3 linked regions of the Rhizobium lentis genome follow. The protein of the gene in region 3 interacts with the protein of the main gene of each other region in a pairwise test. Links are inferred from orthologs where the notes say so. Each region holds a gene or a part of one and is shown on either strand. Other genes may lie near its edges. The genes, in order: hupB, nadE and dnaA.

Evidence for each region.
Region 1: the proteins of dnaA (region 3) and hupB interact in binary tests that used the Escherichia coli proteins (3 or more experiments, as listed by UniProt). The link is inferred for Rhizobium lentis from one-to-one orthologs.
Region 2: the proteins of dnaA (region 3) and nadE interact in binary tests that used the Escherichia coli proteins (3 or more experiments, as listed by UniProt). The link is inferred for Rhizobium lentis from one-to-one orthologs.

The regions. Positions count from the first base shown.
Region 1 is NZ_CP071454.1:3,516,285-3,520,610, forward strand. The notes cover bases 1-2,687. They hold hupB (DNA-binding protein HupB), read left to right. Parts: upstream 1-1,049; coding sequence 1,050-1,325; downstream 1,326-2,687. Other genes in these bases: lon (endopeptidase La), read left to right, coding at 1-842; J0663_RS16870 (DMT family transporter), read left to right, coding at 1,676-2,596.
Region 2 is NZ_CP071454.1:3,072,835-3,077,423, reverse strand. What follows is about bases 595-3,544. They hold nadE (ammonia-dependent NAD(+) synthetase), read right to left. Parts: upstream 2,512-3,544; coding sequence 1,678-2,511; downstream 595-1,677. Other genes in these bases: J0663_RS14795 (methionine--tRNA ligase), read right to left, coding at 2,718-3,544; J0663_RS14805 (MFS transporter), read left to right, coding at 595-1,623. In the rest of the region: J0663_RS14810 (nuclear transport factor 2 family protein), read right to left, coding at 1-251; more of J0663_RS14805, read left to right, coding at 361-594; more of J0663_RS14795, read right to left, coding at 3,545-4,241. UniProt on the Escherichia coli protein: Catalyzes the ATP-dependent amidation of deamido-NAD to form NAD. Uses ammonia as a nitrogen source.
Region 3 is NZ_CP071454.1:2,196,520-2,201,061, forward strand. The notes cover bases 517-3,419. They hold dnaA (chromosomal replication initiator protein DnaA), read left to right. Parts: upstream 517-1,144; coding sequence 1,145-2,695; downstream 2,696-3,419. Other genes in these bases: J0663_RS10570 (saccharopine dehydrogenase family protein), read left to right, coding at 2,896-3,419. Outside these bases: rpsT (30S ribosomal protein S20), read left to right, coding at 26-304; more of J0663_RS10570, read left to right, coding at 3,420-3,978; radical SAM family heme chaperone HemW, read right to left, coding at 4,073-4,542. UniProt on the Escherichia coli protein: Plays an essential in the initiation and regulation of chromosomal replication. Binds in an ATP-dependent fashion to the origin of replication (oriC) to initiate formation of the DNA replication initiation complex once per cell cycle.

The sequences.
Region 1 (4,326 bases), 1.3 Mb from region 3 along the record:
GTGACGACGCCCTGATGGCGATCAGCCAGCAATACACCCGTGAAGCCGGTGTCCGCAGCTTCGAACGCGAACTGATGAAGCTCGCCCGCAAGGCGGTCACCGAGATCATCAAGGGCAAGACGAAGTCCGTTCACGTGACGGCCGCCAACATCGCCGACTATCTGGGCGTCCCGCGCTTCCGCCATGGCGAAGCCGAGGGCGAGGATCAGGTCGGCGTCGTGACCGGTCTTGCCTGGACGGAAGTCGGCGGCGAGCTGTTGACCATCGAAGGCGTGATGATGCCGGGCAAGGGCCGTATGACGGTCACCGGCAATCTGAAGGACGTCATGAAGGAATCGATCTCGGCGGCGGCCTCTTATGTCCGCTCGCGCGCTGTCGATTTCGGCATCGAACCGCCGATGTTCGAAAAGAACGACATCCACGTGCACGTGCCGGAAGGTGCAACGCCGAAGGATGGTCCGTCGGCCGGTGTCGCCATGGCGACCGCCATCGTCTCGATCATGACCGGCATCCCGGTCAACAAGCATGTGGCCATGACCGGTGAAATCACCCTTCGCGGCCGTGTGCTGCCGATCGGCGGTCTCAAGGAAAAGCTGCTTGCAGCGCTTCGTGGCGGCATCAAGAAGGTGCTGATTCCGGAAGAAAACGCCAAGGATCTGGCGGAGATTCCGGACAACGTGAAGAACAGCATGGAGATCATCCCCGTCTCCCGGATGGGCGAGGTGATCAAGCATGCGCTGATCCGCCGGCCGGAGCCGATCGAGTGGGATGGCACCGTGGAAACGCCCGTCATCACTTCGGTCGAAGGTCTCGACGATTCGGGCGCGACCATAGCGCATTGAGCGGCATTTGCCACATTTGTGCCCAATTCGCGCAAAAGACGAGAAAAGGCTGGCGGAAACGCCAGCCTTTTTTGTGAAAACGTCATGGAGACGCTTGCTTTTCCCTGATTTGCAGGGCTTTTGGGTTTTCGGCGGGCCTGATGAAACCTATTCTGCGCCTAGCTTTAGATTTGAGTCGTTTCATACCATTTAGAAAGGGGTGGAAACATGAACAAGAATGAACTCGTGTCCGCAGTGGCCGAAAAGGCAGGACTGACGAAGTCTGACGCGGCTTCCGCTGTTGACGCGGTTTTCGACGTTGTCCAGGCCGAACTCAAGAACAAGGGCGATATCCGCCTCGCTGGTTTCGGCAGCTTCACCGTTTCTCATCGCGCTGCAACGAAGGGCCGCAACCCGTCGACCGGCGCTGAAGTCGACATTCCGGCCCGCAACGTGCCGAAGTTCACGCCCGGCAAGGGCCTGAAGGACGCCGTCAACGGCTGATTCATCATCCGCCGGCCGTAAACGAGAACGGCTGAGCAGGTTTTCGAGGGGTTCGGCGCTGCCGGACCCCTTTTGTTTTGCCGCTTGCCGTATGCAGCGCTTTGTCTTACCAACAATGCTGTTCTCAGGGCGGGGTGAAAGTCCCCACCGGCGGTAAGGGCTGCGGCCCGAGCCCGCGAGCGCCTTCCGAGGCTTTGACCGGGGAGGGGTCAGCAGATCCGGTGCGATTCCGGAGCCGACGGTTAAAGTCCGGATGAAAGAGAATGAGCATGGCTGCGTGCGGGCAGGGGACTGCCTGCCTCCGCATCCAGTCGTTCATGCGTCCTGATTTATGTTGGTCCCTGTTTTGGATGAAAGACATGAATCAGAATTCCCTTGCAATCCCGCGTTCCCGCGCCTTTGCCGGCGCAGCCTTCATGGTGCTTGGAGGCGTGGCCTTCTCGCTCCTCAATGTCGTCACCCAGTGGCTGACGATGACGCTTGCCTTTCCGCCGGCTTCTGCGGCCTTCTGGCAATATGCCTTCGCCTTCCTTTTCTCCTTGCCCTTCCTGCGGAAGGCAGGCCTTTCGGCCATGCGCACGGATTATCCCTGGCGGCATGTCGTGCGGGTCGTCTTTGCCGCGCTTGGCGTCGAGGCCTGGGTGTCCGGCCTTGCCTTGGTGCCGATCTGGCAGGCCATCGCCCTTGTCATGACCTCGCCCTTCTTCATCATCCTCGGCGCCCGCCTGTTCCTCGGCGAACGCGTCGGCCCGGCCCGCTGGGCGGCGACCGGCGTCGGCTTTGCCGGCGCTATGATCATCCTGCAGCCATGGTCGGACAACTTCACCTGGGCGGCATTGCTGCCGGTGCTCTCGGCGCTGCTCTGGGGCGCCTCGTCGCTCATCACTAAGAGCCTGACCGGCATCGAAAAGCCGGAAACGATCACCGTCTGGCTGCTGGTTCTGCTGACGCCGGTCAATGGCGGGCTGGCGCTTGCGGCGGGCTTTGCCGTGCCGACGGGCGCGACGCTCGCGCTCTTCCTTCTGGCCGGCCTCCTGACGGTCGTGGCGCAATATCTGCTGACCCTTGCCTATGCCAGCGCGGATGCCGCCTATGTCCAGCCCTTCGACGATCTGAAGCTGCCGCTAAACGTGCTCGCCGGCTGGCTTTTCTTTGGCTATGCGCCGGCCGGTTATCTCTGGCTGGGAGCCGCGCTCATCCTTTCTGCCTCTCTCTTCATCATGCGAAGTGAGATGCGCCGGGAAAGGAAGGAGACTGACGTAAACCTCTGAAATCTCGCGGGCTGTCATGTCTCTGTCATGGCAGTCCCTCAAAAAACCTCTGTTCGATCTTTTCGACATTGGGGGATTTCATGACAAATTCATCGCGCAAGGCAGCGTTTGCTGCCGTGCTTCTCGCCTCCGTTGCCGTCCCGGCCGCGGCCGAGCCAGTTTTCAACCGCATCGCCTCTTTCCCGGTCGCCCAGAACCTGCCGGCCGACAAGGACAGGCTTTCGCCGACTTCGGCCGAAATCGTCACCGCGACCGATGACGGCAAGACGCTGATCTATAGCGACAGCCCGCTCGGTGCGATCGGCTTCATCGACATTACCGACGCCAGGGCCCCGAAGGCTGACGGTGCGATGATGACGGACGGCGAACCGACATCGGTCACCTCGAGCGCCGGCAAGGTGCTTGTTGCCGTCAACACTTCCGAAAGCAAGGCCAAACCCTCCGGCCGCCTCGCGATCGTCGACGTGGCGACGAAAAAGATTGAGCACACCTGCGATCTCGGCGGTCAGCCGGATTCGATCGCCCTCAACAAGGACAAGACGCTCGGCGCCATCGCGATCGAAAACGAGCGCGACGAAGACGTCAACGACGGCAAGATCCCACAGATGCCGGCCGGCGATCTCGTTGTCTTCCAGCTCAAGAACGGCACAGTCGATTGCGGCACCATCAAGCATGTGGCGCTGAGCGGTCTTGCCGGCGTCGCGCCCGAGGATCCGGAGCCGGAATTCGTCGCCTTCAACGGTCTGAACGAAATTGCGCTGACGCTGCAGGAAAACAACGAGATCGTCATCATCGATGCCAACACGGCTCAGGTAAGACGCACTTCAGCGCCGGCAGCGTCGATCTCTCGGGCATCGACACCAAGCGCGACGGCGCTCTGAAATTCGCGGGCGAATCCAAGGGCGTGCTGCGTGAGCCGGACGCCGTGAAGTGGCTTGACGACAACCGCCTCGTCGTTGCCAATGAAGGCGATTACCAAGGTGGATCGCGCAGCTTCACCATCTTCGACAAGACGGGCAAGCTTCTCTACGAAGCGGGTGCATCCTTCGAACGCGCCGTCGCCCATCTCGGCCACTATCCGGAAAGCCGGTCAGGGTCGAAGGGCGTCGAGCCGGAGGGCCTCGAAGCCGCCAAGTTCGGCGAAGACCAGTATTTCTTCCTGCTCGCCGAGCGCGCCTCGGTTGTCGGCGTCTATAGGGATACAGGCGCCGATCCCGAACTCGTCCAACTGCTCCCGTCGGGCATTTCGCCTGAGGGCGCGGTCGCCATCCCAGAGCGCAATCTCTTGGCGACTGCCAACGAACTCGACCTCGGCAAGGATGGCGGCGCGCGCTCCCACGTGATGATCTACGAACGTTCGGAAGGCGAGAAGGCCTATCCGACGATCGTCTCCGCTGACAAGGACGGCAATCCGATCGGCTTCGCAGCTCTTTCGGGTCTCGCCGCCGTTCCGGGTAAACCAAGCATGCTCTACGCCGTCAGCGACAGCGTTCTCGGCTCGCAGCCGACGATTTACACGATCGATGCCGGCAAGAAACCGGCGGTCATCACCGACGCTCTCGTTGTTAAGCGTGACGGCGCTCCAGCTCAGAAGCTCGATATCGAGGGGATTGCGGCTGCCGGCGACGGGTCCTTCTGGCTCGCCTCGGAAGGCTACAGCGAGCGTCTCGTTCCGCATGCCCTCTACAACGTCAATGCCAAGGGCGATATCAAGGCCGAGATCGCCCTGC
Region 2 (4,589 bases), 880 kb from region 3 along the record:
TTTTCGGCGCGATAGCGAACCGCCACCTCGTCGCCGACGACCGCCAGAAATTCGATGTGGATCGCGCGGAAGACCGGCTCCTTCGGCCAGCAGCGCTCGAAATAAGCCGCCCGATCGATGTGGTCGTCGCGCGGACTGGAGAAGGTGAAATCCTCGGTCAGCATGGCGCCGGCGACATCCTTGCGATCCTCGAGATAGGCGGCGTAGAGGTCGCGGACGGTCTGCTCCCGGGATGGGGCCATTGCGTTCATGGCAGGTCCTCCGTTTTGCCGATTTCAACTTGCAATCAGTTTATCTTCTAGCTCTTTCAGCCGAGATGATCCAGATTGCGGCGCAACTACGCAGGGATCGATGCAAGGAATGATGGACACGCAATGGGAGGCCGCTGTTAGGCCGGGCTCGATCTACTGGAAGCGCAACCTTGCCATTTCGCTGATCGGCTCCTTCACCACCATCGTGGCGATGACGCTGCTGCTGCCCTTCCTGCCGCTCTATGTCGAGGAGCTCGGCGTGAGCGAGCATGCGGCCATCGTGCAATGGTCGGGCATTGCCTATGGCGCCACCTTCCTTGCCGCCGCTCTCGTCGCGCCGCTCTGGGGGCGGCTCGGCGATATTTACGGCCGCAAGCTGATGCTGGTGCGCGCCAGCCTCGGCATGACGGTGGCGATCGCGCTGATGGGCATGGCCGGCAATGTCTGGCAGCTGGTAGCGCTGCGCCTCTTCGTCGGGCTCGCCGGCGGCTACTCCTCCGGCTCGATGGTGCTGGTGGCGACGCAGACGCCGAAGGACCGCTCGGCCTGGGCGCTCGGCGTCTTGTCTTCCGGCATCATGGCCGGCAACCTCGTCGGGCCGCTGATCGGTGGGGTGCTGCCGCCGATCATTGGCATCCGCGGCACGTTTCTTGCCGCCGGCGCTATGATCTTCCTTGCCTTTCTCGCCACCGCCCTGCTGATCAAGGAAGAGAAGTCGCCGGCCCGCAAGCAGGCGGCCAAGGCAAGCGGCGGCTGGAAATCCATTGTCGACACGCGGCCGGTCATCGCCATGCTGGCGACCGGCATGCTCCTGATGTTCGCCAATATGTCGATCGAGCCGATTATCACCGTCTATGTCGCGCAGATCGTGCCCGCCGTGAATGAGGTGACGATGATTTCCGGCCTGGTGATGTCGGCCGCCGCCCTCGGCAGTATTCTTTCGGCCTCGTGGCTCGGCAGGCTTGCCGACAGGATCGGCCACTGGCCCGTGATCGCGGGGGCGCTTGCCGTCGCCGGGCTGCTTTCGATCCCGCAGGCGCTCGTCGCCAGTTCCTGGCAGCTGATCATCCTGCGTTTTCTGATGGGCGCGGCACTCGGCGGGCTGCTTCCCTGCATTGCCGCCGTCATCCGTCACAGCGTGCCGGACAGCGCGGCCGGCGGCATTCTCGGCCTGTCGGTCTCCTCGCAATATGTCGGCCAGGTGGCCGGCCCCGTTCTCGGCGGCTTCGTCGGCGGTCATATCGGCATGCGGGCGGTTTTCCTCGGAACATCGCTGCTGCTTCTCGCCGGCGCCGCCTATGCCTGGATGGTGCGGCCCAGGGATGCGGCTGGATCACACATGCGGGCTGCCCGGGATCAGCTCGACGCCTGAGCGGGCGATCGCGGCCGGACGGGCGGGCCGGCACGGACGTAAGGCCGGCCGCTCTCAGAGTGTGTTGACCGCCACCGGCAGGGCGCGCTTGTGGGCGGTCGCCCGATAGGCGGCGAGGATGCGGCGGCGGGCGATCTCGCCGACCGGCTTGCCCTCGAGGAAATCGTCGATCTCGTCATAGCTGACGCCATAGGCCTCTTCGTCGGGGCGCAGCGGCCGCTGGTCCTCGAGATCGGCGGTCGGCACCTTGAACACCAGCTCGTCCGGGGCGCCGAGCCGCTTTGCCAGGAGGCGGACGCGGCGCTTGTTGAGGCCGGCGAGCGGCAGGATATCGGCGGCACCGTCGCCGAACTTGGTGAAGAAGCCCATGACCGCTTCGGCGGCATGGTCGGTGCCGATGACGAGGCTGCCGAGCGCGCCGGCGAGCGCGAACTGGGCGATCATGCGCTGGCGGGCCTTGATGTTGCCGAGGATGAAATCCTGCCGGCCGGCATCGGCAAAGGCGAGGCCGCCGTTGCGGACTGCCGCCAGCATCGCATCCGCCGGCTCCCTGATATTGACCACCATGGAGCGATCGGGGCCGATCGTTGCGAGCGCTTTGGCCGCATCGGCCTCGTCCGCCTGGACGCCGTAGGGAAGACGCACGGCGATGAATTCGGCCGCATGGCCACTGTCACGCAGCTCGCGCACCGCCTTCTGAGCCAGCAGCGCCGCCGTCAGCGAATCGACGCCGCCGCTGATGCCGAGGACATAGCCGCGCAGGCCCGAGGCGACGAGATAATTCTTAAGGAAGGCGCTCCGCCGTTCGATCTCCTGTTCAGGGTCGATATCGGCGGCAACCCCCAGTTCGCGGATGATCTCGCCTTGTTCGTCGAACAGCACAGTCATAGGCCTCTTCCTCCCACCTACGGAATTTCGGCGCCACTATGGCGAAAAGATGGGAGGAAGGCGAAGCCGTTTCGGGCAGACCTGCCATGCATTTCGTGCAAGTGGGTGTTGGGACGCAGTATTCCTGGGCTAGGGTAGCCCTTCTGTCCTGCCGGACCCGTGGCTCGACCCCGACCGGTGCCGGCCGGGGGATCTGGCTCTTTGCTTCAGGTCAGCTTGGGGAAAACCGGCACGATCCTGACGTCGGATCGCTCCGCGCCACCAAGAATGCCGATTTGTCTCGCCAGGGTTTCAGCCGTCTTCGGGAGGAACGGCTGAAGCAGAAGTACGATCTCCCGAAGAAGGCCGCCAAGTGCGGCGAAACAGGCCAGCAGACGGGTTTCCAGTTGCGGCCGATCCGCCCCGGCGGCCGCGTTCAACGCCTTGACGAGCGTCCATGGTTCCAGTTCGACCACGCGCTTGTTGGCGTGGGACACAAGATCGAAGATCGCGGCCAGCGCTTCATGGAACGAAGCCGTCTCGATCGCCTTCTCCACCGAACGCCTTATTGCCAGGACTTTCTCCTCATCGATTGTTGCATCGAGCTCGACACGGACCGCGATGTCCTGCTTTGCCGCAATCGACAATATCCTGTTGAAGAGGTTGCCGAGCTGGGCGATCAGTTCGCCGGTATAGGCCGCTTCCAGGCGTTCCACGGTAAAATCGCCGTCTCCATGCGCGCGGATGTGCCTCAGCAGGAAATATCGGACGGCATCTGCGCCATAGCGTGCCGCGAGCGGCACCGGATCAATGGCGTTGCGCTTCGACTTGCCGATTTTGCGGCCGTCGACGGTGACATAACCGTGGACGTGGATTGTCGTTGGAAGCGGCAAACCCGCCGAGAGCAGGATGGCGGGCCAATAGACGGCGTGGAACCGGGTGACGCCTTTTCCGACGAGATGCTCGCGCCGGCGGGCGTCGAACCAGAACCTGCGAAGCGCTTCGGTTTCGTCATCTTCGCCATATCCGAGAGCGCTCAGATAATTACCGAGGGCATCATACCAGACATAGATGGTCTGATCCGGGTCGCCCGGCACCGGAATGCCCCAGCCTCTTGCCCGCTCGGCGCTGCGCGAGACGCTGAAGTCATTCAAGCCGGACTTGATCAGCGCCAGGATTTCGTTGCGCCTGGACGGCGGGCTGATCCGCAACGCGTCCGTCTCGATCGCCTCGCGAAGCCGCTGCTGATAGCGGGAGAGCCGGAAAAACCAGTTCGTCTCGGTCACTTCCTCCGGCCTGGTCAGATGCTCCGGGCAGCAGCCGCCGACAAGCTCGCTGTCGGTATAAAACTGTTCGCAGCCGGTGCAATAGAGGCCGGCATAGCTTCTCCTGTATAGGTCGCCCGATGCTTCACAAGCCTTCCAGAGCTTTTCGACGGCCGGACGATGGCGAGGGTCGCAGCTCGTGCGAATGAAGTCGTCGGCATCGATGTTCAATGCCGATTGAAGGTCGAGGAAGCGCTTGGCATTGTCGGCGACGAAGACGGATGGCTCGCATCCGGCCTTTTCGGCCGCCAGGACGTTCTTCAGGCTGTTTTCGTCCGAGCCGGTCTGCAGCCGCACAGTCCAGCCCTCGCCCTTGCGATATCGGGCAAGCGCATCGGCCTGGACGAGTTCAAGGGCAAAGCCGATATGCGGGCTGGCATTGACGTAAGGGATAGTGGTCGTGAGATAGAGGGTCTTATCGGTCATCGCAGGGTCCTTTCCTGAAAATTCAGGCGGGCCGCCGGAGACAAAAAACCCGCCAGGTCGGCGGGGGCTGTTTCCTCAAGCAAAAGCGTAAGTCATCCATCCCCCGTCAGCAGGGGCGCATCATGCTCTTGTGGATGTCGATCTCGTTGCTCATCGCCCAGCTAGAGCACGAGGCCGCGATCAGGTCAACTGCGGCGCGTAGGGTGAAGCAGGCGTCACATAGAATTGCTTCGGCCGAGCCGAACCTCTCCAGCCCTGCGCTTGCGCTCCGGGCGTTCGCAGTTGCAATCGATTCACCGGATCGATTGCTCTCGCTTCGCGAGACCTCTCCAGCCCTGCGCTTGTGCT
Region 3 (4,542 bases):
GTTCGAATTCTTGAGAGAGGCATCCATGGCCAATACAACTTCGGCGAAAAAAGCGACCCGCAAGATCGCCCGCCGTACCGACGTCAATAAGGCTCGTCGCTCGCGCGTTCGTACTTTCGTTCGCCAGGTCGAAGAGGCTATCGCATCCGGCGACGCCGCCAAGGCGAAGGAAGCTTTCCTGGCAGCTCAGCCGGAACTCGCCCGCGCCGCCAGCAAGGGCGTGCTGCACTCCAACACGGCATCGCGCAAGGTCTCTCGCCTCGCCGCTCGTGTGAAGGCTCTTTCGGTCGCCGCGACCGCGTAATCGTCCATTAACGACCTCCTCGTTATGATTAGCCCGGTAATTTTGCCGGGCTTTTTCGATTCCGTCGATTGGCCTCTTCGTGGTTAATTGCGCGACTGTTTCGTGTCAGTGCCATGACAGGAAAAAGCATTTAAAAACAAGGGCTTGCGCAAGGATGCTTTGGGGCCTCGCGACTCTAGGCCGCGCGTCCGGGACCATGGGCGAGTCAAGAAGATTTTTATTTTTTTTCTTTCAATGCGTGTCAAAATAGCCCGAACGGGGAATCTCCTTGATTCAAAAGCGATTCTTTTTTGACGCTGGTGTGACGCCCGAAAAGGGCGGGCGGAGTCAATGGTCGCTTCTTAATTTTGCGTAAAATTCATCGTTGATCTTGCCATTTGATCCTGCCTAAATGGCTTCCAACAGAGGGCGCGGACATCACCTGCAGAGTTCGGTCTTAACTGCCACGTCGGCGGGGCGATACGTTTGTGCCATTTGTTACGGAGCCTTGCGCTTCCGTTTTTTCAAGCACTTGACGGAGTTGGGCCTGTAACGTGGCTGTTACGGGGCAGGGATGTTTTGTGCCTAGGGCAACCACACGTTTAACGTGAGGCTGTCGGATAGGGGATAGTATTATTGCGTTCGGGCTGGTCGGCCGAAACGAGGATTGACCGCCAGCCTGGCACGGAAAGCCGGATGAAGGTGCCGCATGAACGCGGTACCTGCAACGGATTTCTGCGCCGTGTTTGAGTGAACCGGCAGGCAAGCGGCTTCATGAGGATGCCGCCGGCCCGTCAAAGCGGGGAATAATCGGGCGGCTGATTTAGCGGAGGCCGCCCGGTGGAATGGAAAGGCGGCACTATGCAGATGAATACGATGAAGGCGGGCGGGCTCGACAATGGGGATGCGGCACCGCAGGCGTTCGGCTCCATTCGCCTGGAAGTGGGGGAAGTAAAGGCGGAAATGAAGCAGAGCATTTTGTTTGAGCGCGTCAGCGCGCGCTTGAAGGCCCAGGTCGGTCCGGACGTCTATGCCAGCTGGTTTGCCAGGCTGAAGCTGCATTCTGTATCGAAGAGCGTTGTTCGGCTCTCGGTTCCCACGACCTTTCTGAAGTCGTGGATCAACAATCGTTATCTCGATCTCATCACCGGTCTGTTCCAGGCCGAAGACCCGGAAATCCTGAAGATCGAAATCCTGGTGCGCACGGCAACGCGCAGCGGCATGAAGGCCGTCGACGAGGTGGTCCAGCCCGAGCCGGCTGCTCCCGCCCAAATGCGCCGTCCGCCAAGCGCCCAGCCAGCCGGCCAGGCCATCCAGCAGGCGGTTTCGGCTGTTGCGGCCGCACGGCCGGCAAGCCTCGGTACGCCGCTCTTCGGCTCGCCGCTCGATAGCCGTTTCACCTTCGATACTTTCGTGGAAGGCAGCTCGAACCGCGTCGCGCTTGCGGCTGCCAAGACGATCGCCGAAGCCGGCTCCGGCGCGGTGCGCTTCAACCCGCTCTTCGTCCATTCGACGGTCGGCCTTGGCAAGACCCACCTGCTGCAGGCGATCGCCAATGCGGCGGTGCAGAACCCGCGGGCTCTGCGCGTCGTCTATCTGACGGCTGAATATTTCATGTGGCGTTTCGCCACGGCGATCCGCGACAACGACGCGCTGACTCTGAAGGATTCCTTGCGCAACATCGATCTCCTGATCATCGACGACATGCAGTTCCTGCAGGGCAAGATGATCCAGCACGAATTCTGCCATCTCCTCAACATGCTGCTCGACAGCGCCAAGCAGGTCGTCGTCGCGGCCGACCGCGCGCCGTGGGAACTGGAGTCGCTCGACCCGCGCGTCCGTTCGCGCCTGCAGGGCGGCGTGGCGATCGAACTCGACGCGCCGGATTACGAAATGCGTCTCGAAATCCTCAAGCGTCGCCTGGCCGCGGCCCGGCTCGAGGATCCGTCGCTCGAAATTCCGGCCGAATTGCTTCAGCACGTCGCCCGCAATATTACCGCCAGCGGCCGCGAACTCGAAGGCGCCTTCAACCAGCTGATCTTCCGCCGCTCCTTCGAGCCGAACCTGTCGATCGAACGTGTGGACGAATTGCTCGCCCATCTCGTCGGCTCCGGCGAGCCCCGCCGTGTGCGCATCGAGGACATCCAGCGCATCGTCGCCAGGCACTACAATGTCTCGCGCCAGGAACTGGTTTCCAACCGCCGCACCCGCGTCATCGTCAAGCCACGCCAGATCGCCATGTATCTGTCGAAGACGCTGACGCCGCGCTCCTTTCCGGAGATCGGCCGCCGTTTCGGCGGGCGCGATCACACGACCGTGCTGCATGCCGTGCGCAAGATCGAGGAGCTGATTTCCGGCGACACCAAGCTTTCGCACGAAATCGAGCTTCTGAAGCGACTGATCAACGAATAGTCCGCGCAAGCGTCCCTGGCGCGTTCGAAGAACGCCCTGTGCAGCGAGAATTCGACGGCCGGAAGCGATTCCGGCCGTTTTCTTTTATGAGCTTTTTATTCTATACCTCCGGCCCGAGATGTGCCGCCCGCAAATGGGCGGCATCTTGGAATACGATTCGATAAGAGCAGAAGCGTCGAAGAGGCGCGCGGGAGGAATGAATGAGTTTTAGAAAGATCGCCGTTCTCGGTCTCGGCAAGGTCGGGCGGCTGGCGGCCACGCTTTTGCATGAAGGCGGCTTCGAGGTGATCGGCGTCGATGCGCAGCTGCCGCTGGCCGAGGTGCCATTCAAGTGCCGCACCGGCGATATTTCCGATCCCGCGGTCATCGGCGAGCTGCTCTCGAGCGTCGAGGCGGTGCTGTCCTGCCTGCCCTATCATCTGAACATCGAATTGGCCCGCGCCGCCCATCTTGCCGGCATCCACTATTTCGATCTGACCGAAGATGTGCCTACGACCAATTTCATCATCGAGCTGTCGAAGACTGCCCGTGGCCTGATGGCGCCGCAATGCGGCCTGGCGCCGGGTTTCGTCGGCATCGTCGGCGCAAGCCTCGCCGACGGCTTCGATCGCTGCCGGTCGATCCGCATGCGCGTCGGCGCCCTGCCGCAGCATCCGACCGGCCTTCTCGGCTATGCCTTCAACTGGTCGCCGGAAGGCGTCGTCAATGAATATCTGAATGATTGCGAGGTCATCGAGGGCGGCGTTCGCAAGCTCGTCTCGCCGATGGAGTGGCACGAGACCGCCTATGTCGGCGGCGTCAAGCTCGAAGCCTTCACGACCTCGGGCGGTCTCGGCACCATGTGCGACACCATGCTCGGCAAGGTCGACAATCTCGACTACAAGACCATGCGTTATCCCGGCCATATGGAGCTGATGAACTTCTTCTTCCATGAGCTGCTGATGCGCGACAAGCGCGAGCTCGCCGGCGAGATTCTGACCAATGCCAAGCCGCCTGTCGAAGACGACGTCGTCTATGTCCATGTTGCCGCCGAGGGCACCGAGAACGGCAGCCTGCGCCGCAAGGAATTCGTGCGTGCCTATTATCCGATCGAGATTGCCGGCGCCCGCCGTACGGCGATTGCCTGGACGACGTCGGCCTCCGTCGTCGCCGTCATCGAAATGGTCCGCGACGGCCTCTTGCCGGCGACCGGCTTCCTGCACCAGGAGCATATACCGCTGGACATGTTCCTGAAGACGCCGACAGGCAGCCTTTTCAAATCGGGCGCTACCGGCCATCGCTGAGAAGTCTTTCCGGCGTGGACGGCGGCATCGCCGCCGCGCCGGGATCAGCCGATTTCCCGAACGCCGCGGCCCCGAATGTCAGCAGGCCCGAATGTCAGCAAGCAAGGTCGGCGACAACGGAATCGAGGATCAGCATGCCGGATGGCGTGCAGCGCAGCCGCGAATTGCCGATCCGCTCGACGAATTTGTGCTGCAGCAGAAATTCCTCGCGTTTCGGGTCGAGTTCGCGGCCCGAAAGCTGCTGCCAGCGGGCGAGATCGACGCCTTCTCTCAGCCGCAGTCCCATCAGCAAGAGCTCGTCCGACTGCTCCTCGTAGCCGAGCCGCTCCTCGTCGAGAATGCCGTGGCCATCGCGCTCGACCATCTCGAGCCAGGCCTCCGGCTTGCGCTCGGTGGCGGTGGCGATCTTTTCAGGCCCGCGCGTCAGCCGGCCATGGGCGCCGGGGCCGATGCCGGCATAATCGCCGTAACGCCAGTAGGTGAGGTTATGCCGGCTTTCGGCACCCGGCCGGGCATGGTTGGAGACCTCATAGGCCGGCATGCCCTCGCGCGCGGTGATCTCCT